Regions from separate parts of the Methylomusa anaerophila genome, predicted to be linked through region 2. Evidence: riboswitches for the same ligand, from Rfam matches in the RefSeq annotation. Region 2 holds a riboswitch; each other region holds the start of a gene.
What was found. A riboswitch is a leader RNA that binds a small molecule or an ion and turns the genes downstream of it on or off. The one in region 2 is predicted to bind cyclic di-GMP.
Positions count from the first base shown of each region.

Region 1 (7,695 bases), 1.0 Mb from region 2:
CAGGGTTGGCAAATTAATAAGCTTGGAATCGGCAATGTAGACCATCTTCTCAAGCCGCTCTCCATAGGTTTCCGTTAGAATATTGAGAGCCAAGCGGTTGAATTCTGTATCGGATGTATTGCCATCAAGCGGTAGACTGACCAGCGGAATTCCATGCTCATTGACGACTTTGCCCAAAACGACTTGTTTAAGATCCGGACGATGATCTTTACTATACCCATGGCAGACAGATAAACCTTGATAGTCTTCCTCCTCACATTCTTCGTAAGCACCAGCCAGAGTGATCGACGTAGTATCACAATGAAGTCTGTCTACAGGAACATCATAGGCAGCAAGACCCGCCAGACTAATCCGGCTAAACAAGGTTTCCGTACCGAAGGCACTGATTTTATCGAGAGTTCGAGCAATGGCATCGTCGGAAAAGTCTTCTGCCGCTAGACCTTCGCCAAATAGCATCGCAATATCGGTTCCGTAGAATGTTTTCCAGATGCGATAGAGGGGAGTGCGTGTATCGGCAAATGTTGATAATACTACACTCTTGGCCAAAAGACCGGGAGAAACTTTACATTGTTTCGAATCCCATTCTACGGATCGGTTAATGGTCTCGACGAACCCTAATTGATTCAAGTACTGATTTGCGACAACCGGAGCAAACGGCGTCTGTTGCTGCCGTTGCTCCAGGCTTGATGTTCCTTTCCAGCCCATGGTGTTCCCTCCATTTCCTTGATATGGACAGATTCGCCATCGGCCTTTGAAAACCATTTTCTTTTTGTATTTTCTAGAAAAATTTTTGTATTTTCTCACGAGACTGCGAAATATGGGTTTTAGCTGATACATAATCTTTCCAAAAAAAAACCAGTATCTTAAATATAAGTACTGGTTTCATTTTTTCAGTCTTCTTATAATTTTTAAGTTCCTAGTATATTATTTACCCGTTTCAAGTTATATGTTAAAAAAGACAAAGTTATCAGACCATAAATGTCCGGGAAAGCCGCTGCATCATTTTAATCCTTGTCTTCTTTAGAAACTAAGGCTGGTTCCCTGCCCGGTTTTTCGGCATTGGGTTTGGGCTCCCGCTCGATGCAATCAGAAAGGGTGCGAACAAGCACTTGTTGGTTTTGCAGTACCTTTACCAGGATATTTAAGACTAATTTTTCCGTAAATGTTTGGAATACATTTTCAAAAGGCGCACCCTTCACAGGTATTTGCTCCAGCTCGATGTCTACCTCGGTAATACTTGCAAATTCCAATTCACAGAAAGGTTCTTCGGTGAGAAATTGAAAATCTTTTAAACGCTGTTCTTTGGTATTGGGTCCCAAGCCGTTGGGATGTAAGAAATTCAATTCAGTTTGCGCCTGTTTTGGCAGGACTGGAATATTTGGGGCGGTAAATTTTATTTCAGTGGCACATTCAAAAGGAATGGAAACTGTGGTATGGCGGATATCCCCGCTGATTATACTATCGTCAATGCATTTAACATTGGCGTATTCAATATTTTTGCGAACCAATCCTGCCAAAAACAGCTTACTGTCAATTGCATTACACTGTCTACCGACGGGTACCACCAGTTTACATTGGGTTATCTGGATGCTTTTTTTTATGCGTTTAATTTCTAAGGCAGGTTCCTCCAACCGAATCGTCGATTCCACAGGGATTTGTATAAAGACTTCTTTCAATTCAACAGGAACCTTAATGGATCTTATACCGTTTTTATATATTGTGGGTATCTCTTCATTATGGCACTCCTGCAAGGTTTTGGTTTCCAGGACCTTAGCTTTACGACCTGGTTCTATACGTGGCAGCTCAGGGACTACTATACCATCTCGTGGCATGGAAAAATCTCGTAACATAAAAAAATTTCCTCCTTTTGTAGTTTTGGTAATTAACCCTAATATAGTGTATGTTGAAAGTGGAAGTATGGTTACATAAGTAATTGGTTAACTTCGCTTTTAATGGAAAGTGTCAAAGCTCATACTCCGGCATGATAAACAGCCGGCAACAGCCAAGCTGGAAAGTTATGTATAATGAAGTACAGAGCGAAATCAGTTAAGTTAAATCAAGAAAAATTTATTGATTATAACAAATTTCGGAATTTGTTATAATTATTTTATGAAGTTGTTACCAAATTGTAACAAAAAGCATGTACTCTATAGTTAGAGTTTTTCTTATATGTTTATGCTTATTAGTCCATTAGTCACAGAGATTCTAGAGAAGCAAACACTTCTCTATTTACATAGATTGTCCCCTCATTATAAACACTTTATCTCTGCCCTGTAACTTGTGTTGCCGGGCATCCTTTTTTATTGTCTGCTTTCGGCTGAAGGATTTATGCCGTGATTTTATCTTGAAATTTTTATTACAGGAAGGGGCGGAAAAACCGATGATTAGACATATGTTCTATGGTGTTGGGATACTGGCAATTTTGGCGGTGATCTCAGTGGGATTCTTTTTACATACCTATTTTATGTTACAATATATGTAATACAATAATTACAATTATTTATAAAATTTTGTTAAAATCATTAATCATAACGATCTGTCCATGGGAAACCGGGATTCCGTTGCTTTGTGGTAAAGAAGGAATATAGTGGCCATTTATAGAATATTAGAACTAATAGGCAGGGAATGGGAGTGTCCTAGACGTTAATACACCTGGAGGTGGAGAGGTGCAAAACCAGCTAGGGAAAAAAATATTGGTTATTTTCCTGATTGGTTTCATCCTGATGGTGCCGGTATTTGCCGGTAGCACCAGAGGGGCAGCGGCAGCTACCTTTACCCAAGAATTATTATATGGCGCTGTGGCTTTTTCGTATATTAGCTGGCAATTGAATGACCTTAATGATAAACGCCAAGCCGATATGCTTAAACAGACCCAAAGTAAAACCGGAGTTTATAAAGATGAACAAGCAAATGGGTATGTACATAATATAGCCGACCGGTTAATGTCCAACGGACTGATTAAGGACCATTATGAAGTATACATAACCCCTGCTAAAGAGTTCAACGCTTTTTGTACACTGGGACGGGTAATTGCCGTTAACAAAGGCACGGTTGATTTACTGGATGAAGATGAACTTGCGTCTGTGCTTGGGCATGAAATGAGTCACGGGGAACATAAAGACCCTGTTGAGGGCACAAAAAAGATACTAGGACTCAGCCTGGTGGTGGATTTATATACGCAGAACAACCCGAATCGGACCAGCGAAGTTCTTGGTGTTGTTGCAGGGAACTACGTCGCTAATGAGGTAATTACGATGAAAGAGGAGTGGAACGCAGATAATTCAGGGTTTAACAATGCTGTTGCCGCCGGCTTCAACCCAGGCGGCCCAGCTGCATCTATGGTCAAGCTTCGCGCCCAGGCTGGCGAGTTATGGCATGAAGGACTAAGTAAAGTTATTAATCCGAATAATCACCCGAAGACATCGGATCGCATTAATAATTTTGCAAAACGCCTTACGGATTATAGTAAAGGGCACATTACGGTTAAAAACGACCAGACGGTTCAAATTGACAACCAAGATGTTGTAACGCCAGTTAAGACCAATAGATATTTGGCTGAAGAGAGAGCATACTTAATAGCCGGTAATCTCGCCAAGTTATATCACAATAATTCTCTAAACACCGCCTATGTCGGCGATGATGGTGCGGTTTATATCGATGGGCAGCTGATTATGACTCCTGTCGATAATGATGTCGCGGGCTATGAACTGGCCGACAGAATCAATGCCATTACCGGCAAATGAATCAGTGTACAAAAAAAGTAATCAGGCAATTTTGCCTGCTTACTTTTTTTGATACGAGCAATTCGCTGTTTGTGTTAACTGTAAATTAAATTATTGTTAAATTACTTGAATTAAATTAAAAAAGTGTTACAGTGGAATTGCGGTTGACAAATTAAATCATTATACTTCAAATTATGACAATTTTATATAGTGGCAAACTTATCGAAAGATAAGGACGCAAAGCTATGGGTCTAAAGGAAAAGCCTATGATCGCCAGGTTGCCGTTTGGTATTACGGCCAAACGCCTCATAAACCAGCTGTGGGGCTGGTTTTATTTCGTTGAGAGACTTAGAAAGAATTGTTTTTGTGTAACTGGGTAATAACTGATTTGAATGGAGTGGTTAATTATGGCAAGAATAGGATTGCGTATTTTCTCGCAGATAAATCGACCGCCAAAAGCTTTAATTGACAGTTTTGCAGGAATACCGGCGGCCTATATAGCAGACAACCTGAACCATACGTCGTGCATGGATGCCAAAATTCGCCCAGTCAACGACATTCCCTTACTTGGACCGGCTTTTACCGTTAAGTTACGCCCAGGCGATAATCTTATGCTTCACAAGGCGCTTGATATTGCCCAGCCTGGCGATATTGTGGTAGTTGATGCCCAAGGTGACCTGACTAACTCGGTTATGGGAGAATTGATGGTTTTGTGGGCCAAGCAAAGAGGTATCGGGGGTTTCATTATTGACGGTGCTATTCGTGATATAGGAGCACTGAAAAAAACGGATATGCCTATCTATGCGGCAGGAGTCACCCCGGCCGGGCCTTATAAAGATGCACCCGGCGAAATTAATGTTCCCGTCGATTGTGGGGGAGTACTTGTTCATCCCGGCGATATCTTGGTCGGGGATGAAGACGGCATTGTCGTCATTAACCCATGTCATGCCCCAAATTTGTTAGAAAAGTCCTTAGCTAAATCCTGTGCCGAGAGAAAAGCAAAGGGAGACATAGCCAGCATGGCCTGGGACCGCACGTGGCTTGATCAAGCTCTTAAAGAACGGGGCGTTATAATTGAAAATCGAAATTTTCCCCGAACTAATGTTCATGCGCCGGTGAAAATCATAGTGAATGAAACAGATCATCATATTGATGCCCTCGCGATTAATATCAGTATGGATGGAATATTGCTGCAAGCTGAGCAGCAATTGGAGCCCGATTTATCAATCCGGCTGTGTTTGCCCGAGGAGTTAGGAAACATTGATGTCGCAGCAAAAGTCACCTGGCAACAAGGCAATAACATTGGCTGCAGGTTTGTGGACCTGTCTGAGGATAATACGCGGGCCATATTTGATCTTGTTTTATATTTACATTTGCAGCGAAATCCAGGCTAAGCCTGTTCCCGTACAGGTTCCTCGGAGTCCTGTTAAGTCATACGAACTATGTCGAATAAAAATGATAATTGTAGAATTTAGTATTGCAAATTCAGATTATTATGTTATAATATATTATATTATATTATATTATATTATGTTATAATAACATTAATTTTGTTGACAATTTTAAAGTGGGCAAACTTATCGAAAGGTAAGGACGCAAAGCCGTGGGTCTAAAGGGAAAAAATACCTATGATTGCCAGGCTGCCGTTTGGTGTTAACGGCCAAACGCCTCATAAACCAGCTATGGGGCTGGTTTTATTTGTTTTTGTGTTAATTATACCGGGGCAAGGATATAAACTAGCACATGAATTACCTTCGCTAAAAAACATAAAGGGTGAGGCTAATCAAATGTTAAAAAAATAGATAGATTAATTAAAGGGAAGGAGTTTTGAAATGCAGTGGAAAGTATTACAAAAAAAAATACTGGACTACATTCAGGCTAACGAGATGAGTACAACGGAAGTGGCCGATGCCATGTATAAAACCGGAGAGTTAGATCCCAAACTGCAGGTTTTATTGCCTGGAAGCAGAGTAGTCGGCGTCATCCACTATATTCCTGCCTTTAACGGTTCGAATTACCATGTACATAATTATGCCCGCAATACGCCAAAAGACAGTGTAGTGTGTATTGATGCGCTTAATTGCGACGGGAAAGCAATTTTTGGTGACCTTGTAGCCAAATATTTATTTTCGTATCATCAAGTCCGAGGAATCGTCGTCAGAGGGTTGATTCGCGATGTTCAGCAACTAATCAAAGAAAAATATCCCATTTGGTCTTATGGCCGGTCGCCAATCGGTTGTATCAATGCAGATACCGGCTTCGACGAGGATTATTATATAAAACGCAGGCAGGAATTGGACGGCGGAATTGTTGTTGCCGATGACAGTGGTGTTGTCGTAATCAAAAAAGACCAAATTACCGAACAACTACTGGAACGACTTGATTTTATTGGACAACAAGAAGTTATTTGGTCCGATTGCATTAACCGGTTAAGATGGGATACATTCGATACTATTTGTCTAAAAAAATATGCTAAAGTAAAGTGCTGACGAAACGGAAAACCGAAAACCATGGGTAGGATGTGAATAAATGAATTGGGACAACATTCCTCTATTAATAATTTTAGCATTATCTATGATCGGCAATAATCATACAGTATCTGTATCTGCATTGGTGCTGTTACTAATTCCCAAACTGGGTCTTGAAAATTGTTTTCAGTTTATAGACAAGCAAGGTATAAACATTGGGATTATCATTCTGACGATTGCTGTTCTAAGTCCGGTTGCGCAAGGGCGTATAGCCATGAACGAAGTCTTGGATGTCTTTAAAGCGCCGGTAGGCCTTCTGGCGGTTGTTATTGGGATTTTCTTGGCCTGGGTAGCCGGCCAGGGAGTGGTTTTTATGAAAGAATCACCGGAAACAGTAACGGCTCTGGTCGTCGGCACAATTATCGGTGTTTGCTTCTTTCGCGGTCTGCCTGTCGGTCCGCTTATCGCCGGCGGTTTGGTGGCTCTTGTAGTAAATGCGCTGGGTTTATTCAAAGGATGAACAAGCATACATTTTGATATAAGGAGCTATTGATTGATGAAAAAAAAGTTAATTATTTTGCTGCTGATTATTAGTTGTGTTCCATTACTCGGGGCTTCCCTTTTCTCCTTTTCATTGTTTAATAAAACCCTAAAAAACGATTTCTACTCGCTTAGTTCCAGTGAAATTGAGGTTTTACAATCTGAAACCAAAGATTATGTAGACAAACACCTTGAGGTGCTAAGAGGGCTTGCCCAAACCGCCTCGGTAAAAAATTACGATCTCCCGGCTGCCAGCCAACTGCTGGGTGATACCCAAAAAGTATTTACCGCCCTTGCCATGACTGTTGATGATGACAAAGGCAATCAGCTTGTAAGAGGCGATAATGCCAAACTGGTAAAAGTGGGCGACCGGGCTTTTTATCAAACAGCTTTAAAAGGAAACGATGAAGTAGTTTCTGAAGTGTTGGTTAGTAAGACAGACGGCAACCCTGTGGTTGCTATAGCCACGCCAATACGCTCGGCCAACGGAACAGTGACCGGCGTTTTGCAGGCTTCTATCAATCTTTCTTTCCTTAAAGACTTCGTTGTTAAGCGGTCGCAAGCTGGAGTCACCGCCTACATACTTGACCAGGATGGAAAAATTACCGCTCATCCCAATGAACAGGTTTCAAACGAGCGCAAGGACATGAGCCAGCTTCCCTTTGTCCAGAAAGCGATGAAAGGCCAAAGCGGCATAGAAGAAATCAGCGGGGATGATGGTGTCCGAAAGTTAGTTAATTATGTATATGACCCTAAAACACGCTGGATTATTTGTATGGAAAAATCCTTCGATGAATATAATGCCAGAAATAATAGTCTGTTGCTGACAAATCTGGCTATTTTGTTGATTACCGTTCTAATGGTAGTTTTCATAAGTGTTTTTGTCTCTAATCGCGTAACCAAACCTATCACCCAATTGGTAGAAGCCACAGAAACCATTAAAACCGGCAATTTGAACATTGAAA
Region 1 covers NZ_AP018449.1:581,743-589,437, reverse strand. Annotated here, with positions in the region: gene MAMMFC1_RS02615 (IS1634 family transposase) at 1-705, opposite strand, end outside; gene MAMMFC1_RS02610 (CsxC family protein) at 1,005-1,850, opposite strand; gene MAMMFC1_RS02605 (M48 family metalloprotease) at 2,667-3,743, shown strand; cyclic di-GMP riboswitch class I at 3,925-4,008, shown strand; gene MAMMFC1_RS02600 (RraA family protein) at 4,130-5,116, shown strand; cyclic di-GMP riboswitch class I at 5,283-5,370, shown strand; gene MAMMFC1_RS21255 (hypothetical protein) at 5,351-5,524, shown strand; gene MAMMFC1_RS02595 (RraA family protein) at 5,555-6,211, shown strand; gene MAMMFC1_RS02590 (DUF441 domain-containing protein) at 6,252-6,710, shown strand; gene MAMMFC1_RS02585 (methyl-accepting chemotaxis protein) at 6,747-7,695, shown strand, end outside.
Region 1: linked by a shared signal. The riboswitch ahead of MAMMFC1_RS02600 (RraA family protein) and the one ahead of MAMMFC1_RS07130 (calcium-binding protein) in region 2 are both predicted to bind cyclic di-GMP.

Region 2 (7,695 bases):
CGCGGTCTGAAAGAGCGGCACATACAGCTTATCGCGCTGGGAGGCTCGATCGGAGTAGGCCTTTTCCTGGGATCGGCTACTGCTATTAAACTCGCGGGGCCGGCGTTAATGATATCGTATATGGTTGGCGGTATAGTTGTCTTCTGTCTGCTCCGGGCTTTGGGGGAAGTGGCTGTGCAATATCCGCTGCCTGGATCATTCAGTGCCTATGCTAATTTGCTTTTCGGGCCTTTGGCTGGGTATATCACCGGCTGGACTTACTGGTTTATGTGGGTGGTTACCGGCATGGCCGAAATCACCGCCGTGGGCATTTATATTAACTTTTGGCTGCCGGAATTGCCCCAGTGGATTCCGGCACTGGCGGCGGTAATCCTGATAACTCTTATCAATCTTATTGCTGTGGAAGCTTACGGCGAATTTGAATTCTGGTTTGCCCTCATTAAAATCGTTACCATTGTTATCATGCTCTTTACCGGACTGGGCGTCATCTTATTCGGTGTTGGCAACGGCGGTATTGCCGTCGGCATCAGCAACCTATGGGTCCACGGGGGATTTTTCCCCCATGGTGCGGCGGGAATGCTGCTTGCTTTAACCATGGTTCTTTTTTCCTATGTGGGAATTGAGGTTATCGGTGTTACCGCCGGTGAAGCAAAAGATCCGGGCAAGACGCTGCCGGCAGCTATTGATAAGGTGTTTTGGCGGATAATCCTGTTTTATATAGGGTCCCTGTACGTTATTCTGTGTCTTTATCCCTGGGATGAAATCGGTACCGTCGGCAGTCCCTTTGTATCAACATTGGAACGAATAGGTATCGCTAAAGCGGCAGGCATTATGAATTTTGTCGTTCTCACGGCGGCTCTATCTTCCTGCAACAGCGGTATTTTCAGCACTGGGCGGATGCTCTACAGTTTGGCGCTGGCAAAAAATGCGCCGGCGTTTTTAATCAGACTCAACCGGTTTCACGTACCGGTCAATGGTGTGCTGGTTTCGTCCTTTTGCCTGGTAGTAGGAGTGATACTCAATTATTTAGCGCCGGCCAAGGTATTTACTTATGTGACCAGTATCGGCGCCTTTGCCGGTTTGTGGGTGTGGGCCACCATTTTTATGGTTCAGTTAAAGTTTCGCCGCTCTCTAACGGATGGGCAGGCGGCTAAACTGGCCTATCCAATGCCCGGATATCCTTTGTCCGGCTGGCTGTGTCTCATTTTCCTGGTTTTGGTCGCATTTTTGATGAGTTTTGATCCCGATACCGCCTTGGCTCTGGTAGTAGGACCAATGTGGCTGGCGGGGCTGGTGGCATCATATTACTTGTTTATTCGTCCTAATAGCCGGATATCAATTCTTTAGCTTATCCTAATACCCGGATGTCAATTTTTAATGCGGCCTATATAGATTCAGCCGGCAAAGGCTGCCTTGATTCTTTTAAATTATAGCTATAGAATAGGAAGTATATTTAGACGAATACCTTCATGGCAGTTTGGGAGGACACATTAATGGACGGAATAGACATGTTTGAACGCCCGGTATGGGCGGAAGTGGATTTGGCGGCAATTGCCAACAATGTGCGGGAAATTAAGAAGTTAGTTAAACCAACTGTTAAGTTTTGCGCGGTTGTAAAAGGAGACGGCTATGGACACGGAGCGGTCGCCGTGGCCAGAACCGTATTAGCCGCCGGGGCCGACTGTCTGGCGGTGGCCATAGTGAGTGAGGCGGTGGAACTGAGAAGAGCCGGTTTTACCGTTCCCATAATGGTGTTGGGATTTACGCCGGCGCAGCAGGCAAAACTGGTGGCGGTCAATAATATTACGCAGACAGTATACTCGCTGGAGGCGGCGCAGGCATTGGCGGCAGCAGCGGCGGCGACAGGCAAACCGGTTAAGGTACATATCAAGATTGATACCGGTATGGGCCGTATCGGCGTAATGCCGGCTGAAGCCGGCAGTTTCGCCTTAGCTGTCGCTAGATTGCCGGGAATTGAAATTGAAGGGGTCTTTTCACATTTTGCTACGGCCGACAGTCGGGATAAATCCTATGCCTACGAACAGATGGACAAATTTAAGGCCGCCCTGGCCGCCATTGAGCAATGCGGCATTAAAATTCCGGTCCGGCATATAGCCAATAGCGCCGCGACCCTGGAACTGCCGTCGGCCCACTTTGACATGGTGCGTGCCGGGATTATTCTCTACGGTCTGTGGCCGTCTGCTGAAGTGGCCAGAATGATTAACCTGAAACCGGCCATGTGTCTTAAAGCTCAACTGGTACAGGTGAAATCTGTGCCTGCCGGGACAAGTATCAGTTATGGCCGAACCTATTCAACCCCTGATAACCGCCGGATCGCAACCCTGCCTATCGGTTATGCCGACGGCTGGACCCGGCTTCTCTCAGGCAAGACAAGTGTTCTGGTTCGCGGACGGCGAGCGCCCCTTGTGGGCACAATCTGCATGGATCAGTGTATGGTTGACGTCTCGGAAATTCCGGCGGCCTTGCCGGGGGATACGGCTATTTTGTTTGGCAGTCCGCAATTAACCGCCGCCGAGGTGGCCGCCAAAATAGGCACGATTAGCTATGAGCTTGTTTGTATGGTTGGTAAAAGAGTGCCCCGGCTTTATATACAGCGGTAATGGCAGGCGCCAAAGGGAAACATAAGTTTCCCTTTGGTGCCCTCTTCATTCCGGGATTGGAAAGTTTAGTTTCCGTTTATAATACCTGAAATTGTAACTCGCGGTACTAGCAGACTGCCAAGTCTAAAACGGAACCGGGAATATAAGCTTTTACGACTTGGCATGATAATTGCAAATAATATAAAATTAAAATAAAATTAAAATCGGAAATTAACATTTAGCATTGCTGCGATACAAAAATTAGGAGGTATTAGATAATGATTATTGGTGTGGCAAAAGAGATCAAAAATAATGAAAACCGGGTGGCTTTAACCCCGGCCGGTACCGCAACCCTGGTTAAAGCCGGGCAGCGGGTGCTGTTTGAGCACAGCGCGGGTATTGGCAGCGGTTTCTCTGATGAAAGTTATATAAAGGCCGGCGCTGAAATCGTCACTGATAAAAAAGAGCTCTTTGACAAAGCCGAAATGATCATGAAGGTAAAAGAGCCTCTTGCTCCCGAATATGATCTTTTTCATGGGGGCCAAATTCTATTCACCTATCTCCACTTGGCACCCGAGCCTGCTCTTACCAAAGCCCTGCTAGCCAAAAAAGTAATCGGTATTGCTTATGAAACCATTGAGCGTAACCATAGCCTGCCGCTGCTAATTCCCATGAGCGAAGTTGCCGGCCGCATGGCGGTACAAGTAGGTGCTCACTGGCTGGAAAAAACCTTCAGTGGCAAAGGCATACTGCTGGGCGGCGTTCCCGGCGTTGAATCGGCTCAGGTTGTCATCATCGGCGGCGGCGTGGTAGGCACCCACGCGGCTAAAATGGCGATAGGCATGGGGGCCCGGGTAGCTATTATCGACAAGTCCAGCGAACGGCTGGCATATCTCGACGACATCTTTGGCGGGCGCGTCACCACTATTATGTCCAACAGCTACAATATTGCCGATTGGGTTAAACAGGCCGACCTGCTTATCGGCGCTGTTCTGCTGCCAGGCGCCAAAGCTCCCAAACTGGTTAGCGAAGAAATGGTTAAAACCATGGAACCCGGCTCGGTTATCGTCGACGTAGCCATTGACCAGGGCGGCTCGATTGAAACCATCGACCGGGCTACCACTCACAGTGATCCCACCTATGTCAAATACGGTGTTGTACACTACTCTGTCGCCAATATGCCTGGCGCAGTTGCCCGAACTTCCACCCTGGCTCTTACCAACGCAACCATCGAATACGCTCTCCAAATCGCCAGCAAAGGCTGGAAAGAAGCTCTCAGGGCCGATTCCGGTCTGGCGAAAGGTCTCAATGTTTTTGAAGGCAAAGTTACTTTCCCCGGGGTTGCTGAAGCCCACAACCTGCCTTATACCCCGGTTGCTGAGATTTTGGGATAAGGATTCAACAAATAAATTATCTGGATCAATACCGCGAGAAGTAAATTCTGATATTGAGAAAAAAACAAAACATCCAACCCATATATGGGTTGGATGTTTTGTTTTTTTAAGGATATTTAATATAACGCAATTCTCAACAAAATATATCTAATGTACTATGCTTGACAATTTCCTTACAGTTAAAAATTCTATTGTTAGCAGGATAAGCCATACAAAAATTATACTGATTAAGCAATTTTAGACAAATTCAAACAAATTTCAAATAAAAATAACATCAAGTATACATAACAATATGGACAAAAGGATTATAACTTTAGTAATATGAGACAATAGTAATAATTGGAAAAATAGCCATATACATCAATAAAATTACATATTACGCTAAAATTAGACATAAATTTCCGGGGGAGGCGAGTATAACACAAACTGTGAGACCCTTCGTTTCAGCGACTGGCAATAAGGTTCCGAAGAATCTGGCTCGAAGGTAAAACAATTCAATGATTACCAATAACGGAAGCGATGAACGTCAGCCTGTATATGGACACTTGGGCTGCCGGGAGCTGGCAGTGTAACCGGCCGATATTGTATGTATGGCCGTTTGCTAACGGCCATTTTTTGTTATATAAGAAATGGCTAGGACGGCGCAGAACAGCCTTATTTAACGCTTCGACGCTTTGTTAAGAAAGGTACTTTTAACCAAATTAAGTGGAGGGATGAACAATGAGTGACAATACCTTGAATGGCGGAACTGGTAATGATACGCTGAACGGCAGCGGGAGTTCTTACACCATGGCCGGGAGCATGGGCGACGATACCTACATAGTAGACGATGCCGGGGATGTGGTGGTGGAAAATCCTGACGAAGGCAACGACACCGTTGAAGCGAGCATTACCTATGCCCTGGACGCAAATGTTGAGGACTTGACGCTTACCGGCACGGGCAACATTGACGGTACAGGCAACGAACTGGATAATGTCTTAACAGGCAACAGCGGCGATAATACTCTTGACGGCAGGGACGGCGCTGATACCATGTCCGGCGGCCAGGGCAATGATACGTACATAGTTGACAACGTGGGTGATGTAGTCAGCGAGAGCATCGCCGAAGGTATTGACACTGTTCAATCAAACATCAGCTATAGCTTGGGAACAAATGTGGAAAATCTGGTCTTAACCGGTGCCGGCGCAATCAATGGTACAGGCAACGAACTGGATAATTTCATTGCAGGCAATAGTGACGACAATATGCTTGACGGCGGTCTGGGCGCTGATACCATGGCGGGCAGCTTGGGTAATGACACCTACGTCATAGATGATGCCGGAGATGTGGTAACGGAAAATGTCGGCGAAGGAATTGACACAGTGCAATCATCCCTTACCTATAACCTGGGAGCCAACTTAGAGAACCTGCTGCTAACAGGCACAGCTAATATCAATGGCACTGGAAACTCATTGAACAATATTATTATTGGGAACAGCGGCAGTAACATCCTGGACGGTGATGCCGGTGCAGATATGATGGCTGGGGGCTTAGGCGATGATACCTATATTGTAAACAGTGTTGGGGATGTTGTGGCAGAAAACATCAACGAAGGGACCGACACGGCACAGTCGTCCGTTACTTATACCTTGGGAGCCAATGTAGAAAACCTGACATTGACCGGCACAGGAGCAATCAATGGCGGCGGCAACACACTGGACAACGTTCTAACCGGCAACAGCGGCAGCAATATCCTGGACGGCAGGGCCGGTGCGGATACCATGGCCGGCGGTTTAGGCAACGACATCTACATGGTGGATAACATTGGTGACATTGTTAGCGAGAATGACAACGAAGGAACTGATATGGTACAGTCATCCATTACCTATGGTTTAGGAGCCAGCGTAGAAAATCTGGCCCTGACTGGCACAGAGGCGATTAATGGCACAGGTAACGCTCTGAACAACGTCCTTACCGGTAACAGTGGCAGCAACATTCTGGACGGCGGGAGCGGCGCGGACACCATGACCGGCGGCTTAGGCGATGACACCTACATAGTGGATAATGTGGGGGATATTGTTAACGAAACCTTCAATGAAGGAACGGACACGGTGCAGTCATCGGTCTCCTATACTCTGAACGGCAACATTGAAAACCTGACGCTTACCGGCACGGAGGCGATTAATGGCGGCGGCAACGAACTGGATAACGTTCTTATTGGCAACAGCGGCAGCAACGTCCTGGATGGCGGGGCCGGCGCGGACACCATGACGGGCGGCTTGGGCGATGATACCTATACCGTGGATGACGCAGGTGATATCGTCAGTGAAAATGCCAACGAAGGAACCGATATGGTGCAGTCGTCTATCACCTATACCCTGGGAGCTAATGTAGAGAACTTGACATTGACCGGCACGGGGACGATTAATGGCGATGGCAATGCATTGGATAACGTTCTTATTGGCAACAGCGGCAGCAACGCCCTGGATGGCGGGGCCGGAACGGATATTATGGCGGGCGGTCTTGGCAATGACACTTATGTGGTGGATAACACCGGCGACATTGTCAACGAGAATGCTTACGAAGGAATTGATACGGTACAGTCATCCATTACCTATACTTTAGGAGCCAACGTAGAAAATCTGGCACTGACCGGCATAGAGGCGATTAATGGAACGGGTAACGCTCTGAACAATGTCCTTACCGGTAACAGCGGCAGCAATATTCTGGACGGCGGGATCGGCGCAGATACTATGACCGGCGGTTTGGGCGATGATACCTATGTAGTGGATAACGCCGGTGACATTACCTGCGAAAGTGCCGGTGAAGGAACCGACATAGTGCTGTCGTCTGTCTCCTACACGTTAAACGCTGACATAGAAAATCTGATCCTGACAGGCACAGGGGCGATCAATGGTGCTGGCAACGCATTGGACAACAAGATTACCGGTAACGATGGCAGCAATATTCTGGACGGCGGGGCCGGCGCGGACACCATGGCCGGCGGCTTAGGCAATGACACTTATGTAGTGGATAATGTAAGTGATATTGTCAGTGAAAATGTCAGTGAAGGAACAGACACGGTACAAACGTCCATCACCTATACCTTGGGAGCCAATGCAGAAAACCTGACCTTGACCGGCACAGAAGCGATCAATGGCGTTGGTAACGCTTTAGACAACATAATAACCGGTAACAGCGGCAGCAACATTCTCGATGGTGGAGCCGGGGCAGACATAATGAGCGGCGGCTTGGGCAGCGACACCTATGTTATAGATAATATAGGTGACATCGTCGCCGAAAATGTCAATGAAGGAACGGACACGGTGCGGTCGTTCATCACCTATACTTTGGGAGCCAACCTGGAAAACCTGACCTTGACTGGTGTCGGCGCCAGCAATGGCACAGGGAATCAACTGAACAATATCATTAGCGGCAACAGCGGCAGCAACATTCTGGACGGCGGGGCCGGCGCGGACACGCTGGCCGGCGGCTTAGGCGATGATATCTATGCTGTAGATAATGTAGGTGATATTGTCAGTGAAAATGTCAATGAAGGAACAGATACGGTGCAGTCGTCCATCACTTATACTTTGGGAGCCAATGTAGAAAACCTGACATTAACCGGCACCGGCACAATCAATGGTGCTGGCAACGAACTGGATAACATAATTACCGGTAACAGCGGCAATAACAGCCTGGACGGCGGGGCCGGCGCGGA
Region 2 covers NZ_AP018449.1:1,625,041-1,632,735, forward strand. Annotated here, with positions in the region: gene MAMMFC1_RS07115 (amino acid permease) at 1-1,347, shown strand, start outside; gene alr (alanine racemase) at 1,509-2,621, shown strand; gene ald (alanine dehydrogenase) at 2,879-3,994, shown strand; cyclic di-GMP riboswitch class II at 4,498-4,581, shown strand; gene MAMMFC1_RS07130 (calcium-binding protein) at 4,715-7,695, shown strand, end outside.

Region 3 (7,695 bases), 1.9 Mb from region 2:
TCCCGATGCAACTGCGCAGATATTTCCCACCATACCACTGGTCGTTAATTTATCTATAAAGAAAAAAAGCATTCCACTTAATACCATAAAAATTGTTAGCCAATCGCGGCGAGTAGTCTTTTCGCCAAGCAGCAAGCCGCTCAAAAGAGCCACATAAATCGGAGCGGTATATTGCAGTAAAATAGCGTTCGCTGCTGTGGTTAACTTAGTGGAAATTACAAATAAACTGACACAGCAGCAATAGGCTGCTGCTCCTGCCCACTGTGGCTTGGAAAACGAAAGTCTTTGCTTACGAAAAGCCGTTCCAATTATTAAAGCTGCAATAATACTGCGAGCACCTGCCAGTGCCATAGGATGCCAGTCCACTAATTTAATTAAAACACCGCCTGTACTCCAAAGAATAGCTGTTAAAACTAGGAAAAAAGCTGCCTTTTTTTGTTCTTCTGCCATTGCTTAATCCTTTCTTCATCTTTTAGTTTTATTCTAGTTGGTATAGTATAGTAATTTGAACTCCGTAGCATCTGCATCCCACGCATTTGCAACATACTCAGGATAATATTTTATATGGGAGTAGTGTCCGCAACTTGAAATTTCACTTCTTTTCCACCCTTTACCAAAAGAAAACTATTAGTACTCATATAATTCACCATTACTTGCCAAACACCTCCATGCCAATCATTGCCTATTAACATAGATTGCAAAATCCGGACTATATCCAAATTCTAGCATAGCAGGTGGTTTATTGTGGAGCCAAAATTCACGCGCTCCATCGGCTAAAGCCAATAATATTGAAGTGCCAGCCAAAAGGCTGGCACCAAATTTTTAGTAAATAATTTATCTTATATCTTATATTTTAAACTTCCTGACAGCTTGCATTAGGTCCTCAGTCATTTTTGCGAGGGCCTGGCTGGATGCCGCGATTTCCTCCATGGCCGCTGACTGTTCTTCGGTAGCAGCGGACACCGTTTGAGCTTCACTAGTTGTTTCTTTGCTGATGGCATCTATATCCCGAACGGAATTCACAATTTGCTGACTGCCGCTAGCCATTTGCTGAATAGCTGCAGAAATCTCCCTTGTCTGAGTTGACACCGCATTGATCGATTTAAAAATTTCTTTAAAGGCGTGACCGGCATCAACCACAACTTGCGACCCGATATGAACCTCCTTTGTCCCCTCATTCATCGCAATCACAGCGTTGTCTGTGTCTTGCTGTATGATAGCAATCAAGTCACCGATTTGCTTAGCTGCGTCTTGCGACTGTTCGGCTAATTTTCGAACTTCTTCTGCCACCACAGCAAACCCTCTGCCCTGTTCGCCAGCCCGTGCCGCCTCGATAGCGGCATTGAGGGCCAGTAGGTTCGTCTGACTGGCTAAACCGGAAATCGTATCAACTATCTGTCCGATTTCCTTAGACTGTTCACCTAACTTCGTGACTACCTCAGAAGAACGGGTAACGGCATTTTTTATATTTTCCATCTGCTTGATAACATTCTCAACAGTTTTGCTGCCATCTTGCGCGGTTTCAGCGGATTGGGCTGATGCGCTGGCAACATCGTTGGCGTTGGCAGCGATCTGCTGGATGTTGGCCGACATCTGCCCAACGACTGCGGCGGCCGCATCCACCGCTTCAAGTTGTCTTTCCGCCCCACTCGCCACTTCGCCAATAACGGTAGCCACTTGGTTAGCAGCCTGGGCTGACTGATCGGCGCTGGCGGTTAATTCCTCACTGGAAGAAGCAAGTTGAGTTGCCGCCTGCTGTATATGGCCAATCAGGGCGCGAAGGTGGTATAACGTATTGCTTATTGCACCTTCCAAACGCCCAACGTCACCCCGCTTATTTTGGTCGAAGCCAATGCTCAAATCACCGTTTGCCACTATCTCCATTTTTTCTAATAGCAGTTGTATTGGCCGTACTAGCTGTCGTTTCATCACAAAGAGAATCAATAGCACGGCAATAAGCAAAACACCCACGCTTAGGACGCTGGTAATCAGCATATTTTTTCTTAACTGGCTGAGTGTTTCCTGTCGGTCTAAAACTACTTTTATAAATGCCTTGATCTGGCCGGAATAGTCTTTAACCGGAACAACGACATATGCCTTGTCATTGTTATCACTATAGCCATAAGACATTGTCCCGCTGGATACTATTTTCTGTACAATACCAACGGGCAATGCTAACGTATCGTCTTGGTTAGTCGCAGCGAGCAATTTACCCGACCCATCGGGGTTTAGAGCATAAAGGTAATACTCCCCTGGGTATTTCGTTTTTAACTGCTTTTCCAGAAATTGAGTGTCAAAGTTCATACCCGTTTCAACACTACCGGCGTGCACATTATTATAGTAAATCGGTATAACGGCCCGAAAACCCCATCCAGTGACTCCGGCCTCAATGCCGACTACCGGCTTAAGCGATTTGTTAGCTTCCACAACTGTTTGTCTGAAACCGGATAGGTCGTCCCCAAACTTATCAGGTGCGTTAACCCTGAGAAAGGAATTGGCTGGGGATAAATGAAATTGCATCTGCTCCAAGCCCTGTTCTTTTAACTTTATATATATCGGGTTCATTAGCTGAAACAACCCATCCCGGTCCTGAGAACTTAATAATCGCGCCACCTCTGGATTATAGGCAATGGAAGACGCGACGGAAGACGACCGGAGCAGATATTCCGCAATGCTTTGGTTAACACTAAGCTCTATCTTTTGGAAAACTTCTTTTTCATCCCCCAAGATAATATCTCGTTGATTAATATAACTTAAGCAGCCAACAAGTAACAAGCTTATCACGATAACGGCGGTAATAAGGATAGTCAGTCGCGATTTTAGAATGCCCATAAAAACCTCCTAAAAAAAATTCGTTTATTGCGTTAAACGAAAAATAAAATAGATTTAGGTATCGGATTATTTGGGTCTTCTCTCCTCCTCGCAACGAAGAATTTCTTTGACTTTGCCACTGCATTTTCCGCAGGGCTACTCTGTAAAACCGACGAAAAACCACTATCCATAATCAAGGCAAATAAACGTCTTCATCCGCTCCCCCCAAGACTTCTCCAAAGAACAATTAAAAATGCCAGTTGTGACTGAATGCGCTCAATCGCAACCTGGCAATCATAGGCTCCTTAGTTCGTCCCTTAGACCCATGGCTTTGCGCCCTTAGCTTTCGGATAAGTTTGCCTATTTTTCTACATTCTACATTAATTTATATAGTTCGACATTTACCACAAAAATCCTCTTTAACGATTATTAAATAATAATTTATATTTAAAAAAAATTTCAGATTAACTTCCATCCTCTAACTGCTGGCTTCATATTACGGTTCAAAGTAGTACGATCAATACGCATCATTTTTGCCAGTTCACTAATGGTAGCTGTTTCCGCTATTACTGCAATTACAGAAATTTTCACCGAGTGTTCTTTTTTGTAATAACAGGCTTACCTGTATCCGCTTCGATTTTTTTGCGTGTATTTTCGGCAATCCGGCCCGCCGCGACTTGCCACTTGCCTGCTTTCTTCAAAATGAAATATCAACTCCCAGAAAAAAGTTTTAAGAATCCCGAGCAATTTAGGAGACATCCTATGTGACTATAATAAAAGAACAGGGGCGCAGCAGCCGGTACAGGATGTGCGCCCTTATTTGTCCCCGTGTCTCCTATATAAGATTCATTTATTTCCCCTATTTTCCTTGCGCTTGCTTCAGTGCGTTCTCTAATGCTTTCAGATGTGCCTTGGATGTAAGCGTCGCTCCGCTGATAGTGTCTACTTGAAGCGTTTTCGCTTCAATAACATTGCCAAACAAATCCTCTATGCTTAACCCTCCTGTCAATTCGGCGGGCTTTCCTGTCTTGTCCAAGGCCCCCTTTAATATTTTTACAGCGGTTATCCCGCCGCCGGATATCGTTACCTCAACCTGCGTATCTCTGGAATGGCTTTTTGTCCCCGTATACGCTCCCTCATAAGTACCATCACGCAGTTTTTTGAAATCCACATCCTGAATCACAAGCTCCTGAATTTCGTGCCTGCCGGGTGCGTCGGCGAGGAATCCTCCGGCCGCCCCGACAATCAGAACCCCGAAAATAATCAATAGTACGACCCACATCTTAATTTTCCGCTTTGGTTTAGTGTCGTTGCTCATTATTTCACTCCTTGTTCATTCTTAATCTTCTACGGTTTTCGGCGTTTCGGCAGAGCAATCCAGAAAGCCCCTTCATTGTAAATTCGGCCAGATATTCGATCAAGCGTGGACCCGATCCTGATTTCATCCTTGTGTGTTTCTACAGGCCACCAGCGCCGAAAAGATCGCCATAATCATTTTCGCGTCAATATCGCTTCTCATCCTTCTTTCCGCTTGCCATGCTTTTAGACAAAGAATACGAGATACATGTTTTGGACAAAAAAATCCTGCAATTGAGTCCTCCCCTGGAACTTATCATTGTATAAAATTCTCCAAGTAGATTATTTTGTTCCAGGTAGATAAATCTCCTTCCACGATTTATTAAGTTAAGAATAATTTTGTGTTAACATGTCGTGTTCTGTCTCCAAACGCGCTCACTTCGGTTGGCGGCAACTTGCAGTCCAAACAAGGCTTTGTAAGTATTTGATCCATGGCTTGGCTGCTCTTATATTCTTTAAGTTCGGGATTAGTCCGCAAATCAAACAAATAAAATTTGGCAATTTGTCCTTTAACAAGTTAAGGAACAATGCTTTTTTACCGAATAAAATTGGTCAATATAATATGGTTTCTTCCCGCTCCGGGAATGGAACATCGGCTTTAATTCCTGCCTCTTTACACTTTAAGAACCATGCCATATTCCTTGCCAGCACGCGCATTGTCTGTAGCCCCTCCAAATCTTTCTTCACATCTTCCGGCGTCGTACCGTGAACTTTCCAATATCGCGACGAGATAACAGGCATCTCCGATATGGTGAAATACTTGTTTAGCTGGTCAAAAGTGGCAGTTGTTCCAGTTGTTCCGCCCCTTCTGGCGGAAACAATAGCCGCAGCCGGTTTTAAGTAAAACGACTGTTTGCCTGTAAGCAAATCCGCAAAAAATACTCGGTCCATAAAAGACGTAATCGCTCCGCTTGCGGTCGCATAGTGCACAGGAGAACCAAAAATAAATCCGTCGGCATCTTTGGCGAGATCAAGGAAGTCGTTAACACAGTCGGAAAAAACGCAGCGCCTGATTGTTGAGCAAGTTCTGCAGGCAATACAACCGGCCAGAGGTTTTGTTCCAATTTGGAATATCTGGGTGTCAATTCCCTCGGCATTCAGCACCTTTGCCACTTCTGCAAGTGCAGTATAGGTACAGCCATTGGCATGAGGGCTACCATTTACTAATAAAACATTCATGCTTTTCCCTCCGTCATCTTATGTCAGACCAGTTTCCCCTTAATTACCCGCTTCTTAGCAAAATCTGAACCTCCGGATAGGGCTCCCCGGAACCTCTATCTTCGAAAGCGCGTCATCCAGATTACGCAGTTCTCCACCTGTCAGTTCAACGTCCACCGCACCCAGATTCTTCTCCAGACGCTCCAGCTTCCACGTGCCGGAACAATCCACGGCCTTTGGGCAAGCACCCATGCCAGGGCGATCTGCGCCGGCGTTGCCCTTTTGCCTGCCTAGCGATTAAATTTTGACTTTCCTGCGTTTTCTCTCCCCCAACATGAGGAGCGATATACAAAACATCAACCACATGGTACCGCCTGTATAACCCGCAACGACATCGCTAGGATAATGAACCCCTAGATAAATCCGGCTGATTCCTATCGCTATAACCAAAAGCACGGTCACTATGACCAAGAAATAGCGCCATCGCCATGACGATACAGTGCGCGCCAACAAAAAAGCTAACATGCCATAGAAGCATAGCGAAACCATCGCATGTCCGCTTGGGAAACTATATCCCGCTGCAGCTACCAGATGAAATGCGTCCGGCCTAGCCCGCTCAAACAGATTTTTCAACACATAGTTAAGCACTGCCCCACCGGCAAAACTAAGAGTCAAGCCCTCCACCTCCAGCCACCGACGATAAACAGCCAGAGCAGCGAAAACCGTTACAACAATAGCTGCATACGAAAAGCCGAAGCCAAGATCGCTAATGGAAACCATAACTCGGTCTAGCGCAGGAGTGGCAAAATATCGTACAAGCCAGATAATGGAGCTGTCAAACACCCCCATCGCATGGCGGAATATTGTTTTCCAGGCAAGTTCCATAAACAATACCAGCATACTGCAGCTAAATCCCAAGGTTAGCACAATATATAAAAGCGGCCATCGACGCTGAATATTTAACAACCAATCCCTTGCTACCCGATAAGCGGGAAATCTTTGGCCCATGTGAAAAATTAGCCACGCCAAGAGCGGAAGGGCTATCAGACTCAATATAGCTAAAAGAAACAGCAATACGGTCAACAGCTTCAGCATTGGAAAACCCTGCGGAGGAACAGCGATCAAATACCCTTCCACTTCGGACCCGACTTCTCGCTCCACATGGCCCCCTAGCACTATAACGCTTTCCCTGATTCTGGCCGTGGGCGCGAGATGCAAATTCCCGTCGATGATCACAATACTCTCTTTGACAGTTCCCCGCACCGTAGCATCTGCGCCGGCAACCATCAGCCTCTCGATTACCCGGCTCGCCGCAATATGAATGTCCCCGTGGGAAAAAACGGCTGGAGATTCGACGCTTTCGGCTCCGTAGGCAATTGCTAAATGGCCTGCTAACAGGAGACATACTAGAATAGCATACCGCCGTACCCGCTCCATTTATCCTAAACCCCCTTAAAACATTCGTCCACAGCCTCCGGACGTCATTGCCAAAGCCGTAGGCAGCATACCCACCACCATGGTCAAAGTCGTCATAACGATTGGTTTAGCCTCGTTTTTCCTGCTGCAATGACCGCATCCCGCGCACTAAGGCCTTGCCCCATCAGAGTTAAGGTATAGTCCAACAGCAGGGTGCCATTTTTCGGCACAAGGCTGGTTGCCAAAACCGTCAAGATTGTCGCCAGATTGACTAGCGGCGCGGCCACACGGTCAAATTGTCGAATGGCTCGCAGCCTGCCCCACCGTGTACCCGGCTTCTTCAGCTGCAGCGACACGACGAGAAGATCCCGGTTCGCCACCAGTGGCGGCATGATGCTGGCCTTCGCCTCCGACGGCATCATAATCTGCCATTCCTGAAGATAGCCGCGAAAACTGGAAGGGAGAGTAACCAGAAATATCGCCGCCGACAGAGCAGCGAGCGAATAGTGGGCCCGCCGACCGCGAATGATCGGGTCCCAATCAGCCAGCCGGCTCCGAAATAAAGCAGTAAACTTAGGGCGATGCAACGAGAAGGCTAAAAGACAGGTTAAAAACGCGATTAGCTCCCCGGTAATCCCGGAGAGCTATCTTCTCCGCGGTTATATATGGAAATAGCCATTCGCCGCCCAGCACGCTTTGGCGAGCCTTCCTGCCGCGCGTTTCCGGTTGGCTCCTTAACTTTCTTGGCCCTTGTTACACATTTTGGCCTATAGCTAGCTGGCGTCGACCTCTCCCCTATGCCGCCTGAGCCACAGTATTCCCATTATCACCAGGCCAAGCCCTACCAGCAGAGCTGCGCTGTGACCCATGGCCTCAATCTTATGCCAGTTCTCGCCGAGCAGCATCCCGGCATAGATAAGGCCGGTTGTCCAAGGTATTGACCCCAATACCGTA
Region 3 covers NZ_AP018449.1:3,569,439-3,577,133, reverse strand. Annotated here, with positions in the region: gene MAMMFC1_RS16120 (DMT family transporter) at 1-450, opposite strand, end outside; gene MAMMFC1_RS22455 (methyl-accepting chemotaxis protein) at 847-2,832, opposite strand; cyclic di-GMP riboswitch class I at 3,090-3,182, opposite strand; gene MAMMFC1_RS16105 (FMN-binding protein) at 3,671-4,129, opposite strand; gene MAMMFC1_RS16100 (flavodoxin family protein) at 4,720-5,346, opposite strand; gene MAMMFC1_RS22450 (hypothetical protein) at 5,401-5,577, opposite strand; gene MAMMFC1_RS16090 (phosphatase PAP2 family protein) at 5,623-6,762, opposite strand; gene MAMMFC1_RS16085 (hypothetical protein) at 6,855-7,328, opposite strand; gene MAMMFC1_RS16080 (DedA family protein) at 7,515-7,695, opposite strand, start outside.
Region 3: linked by a shared signal. The riboswitch ahead of MAMMFC1_RS22455 (methyl-accepting chemotaxis protein) and the one ahead of MAMMFC1_RS07130 (calcium-binding protein) in region 2 are both predicted to bind cyclic di-GMP.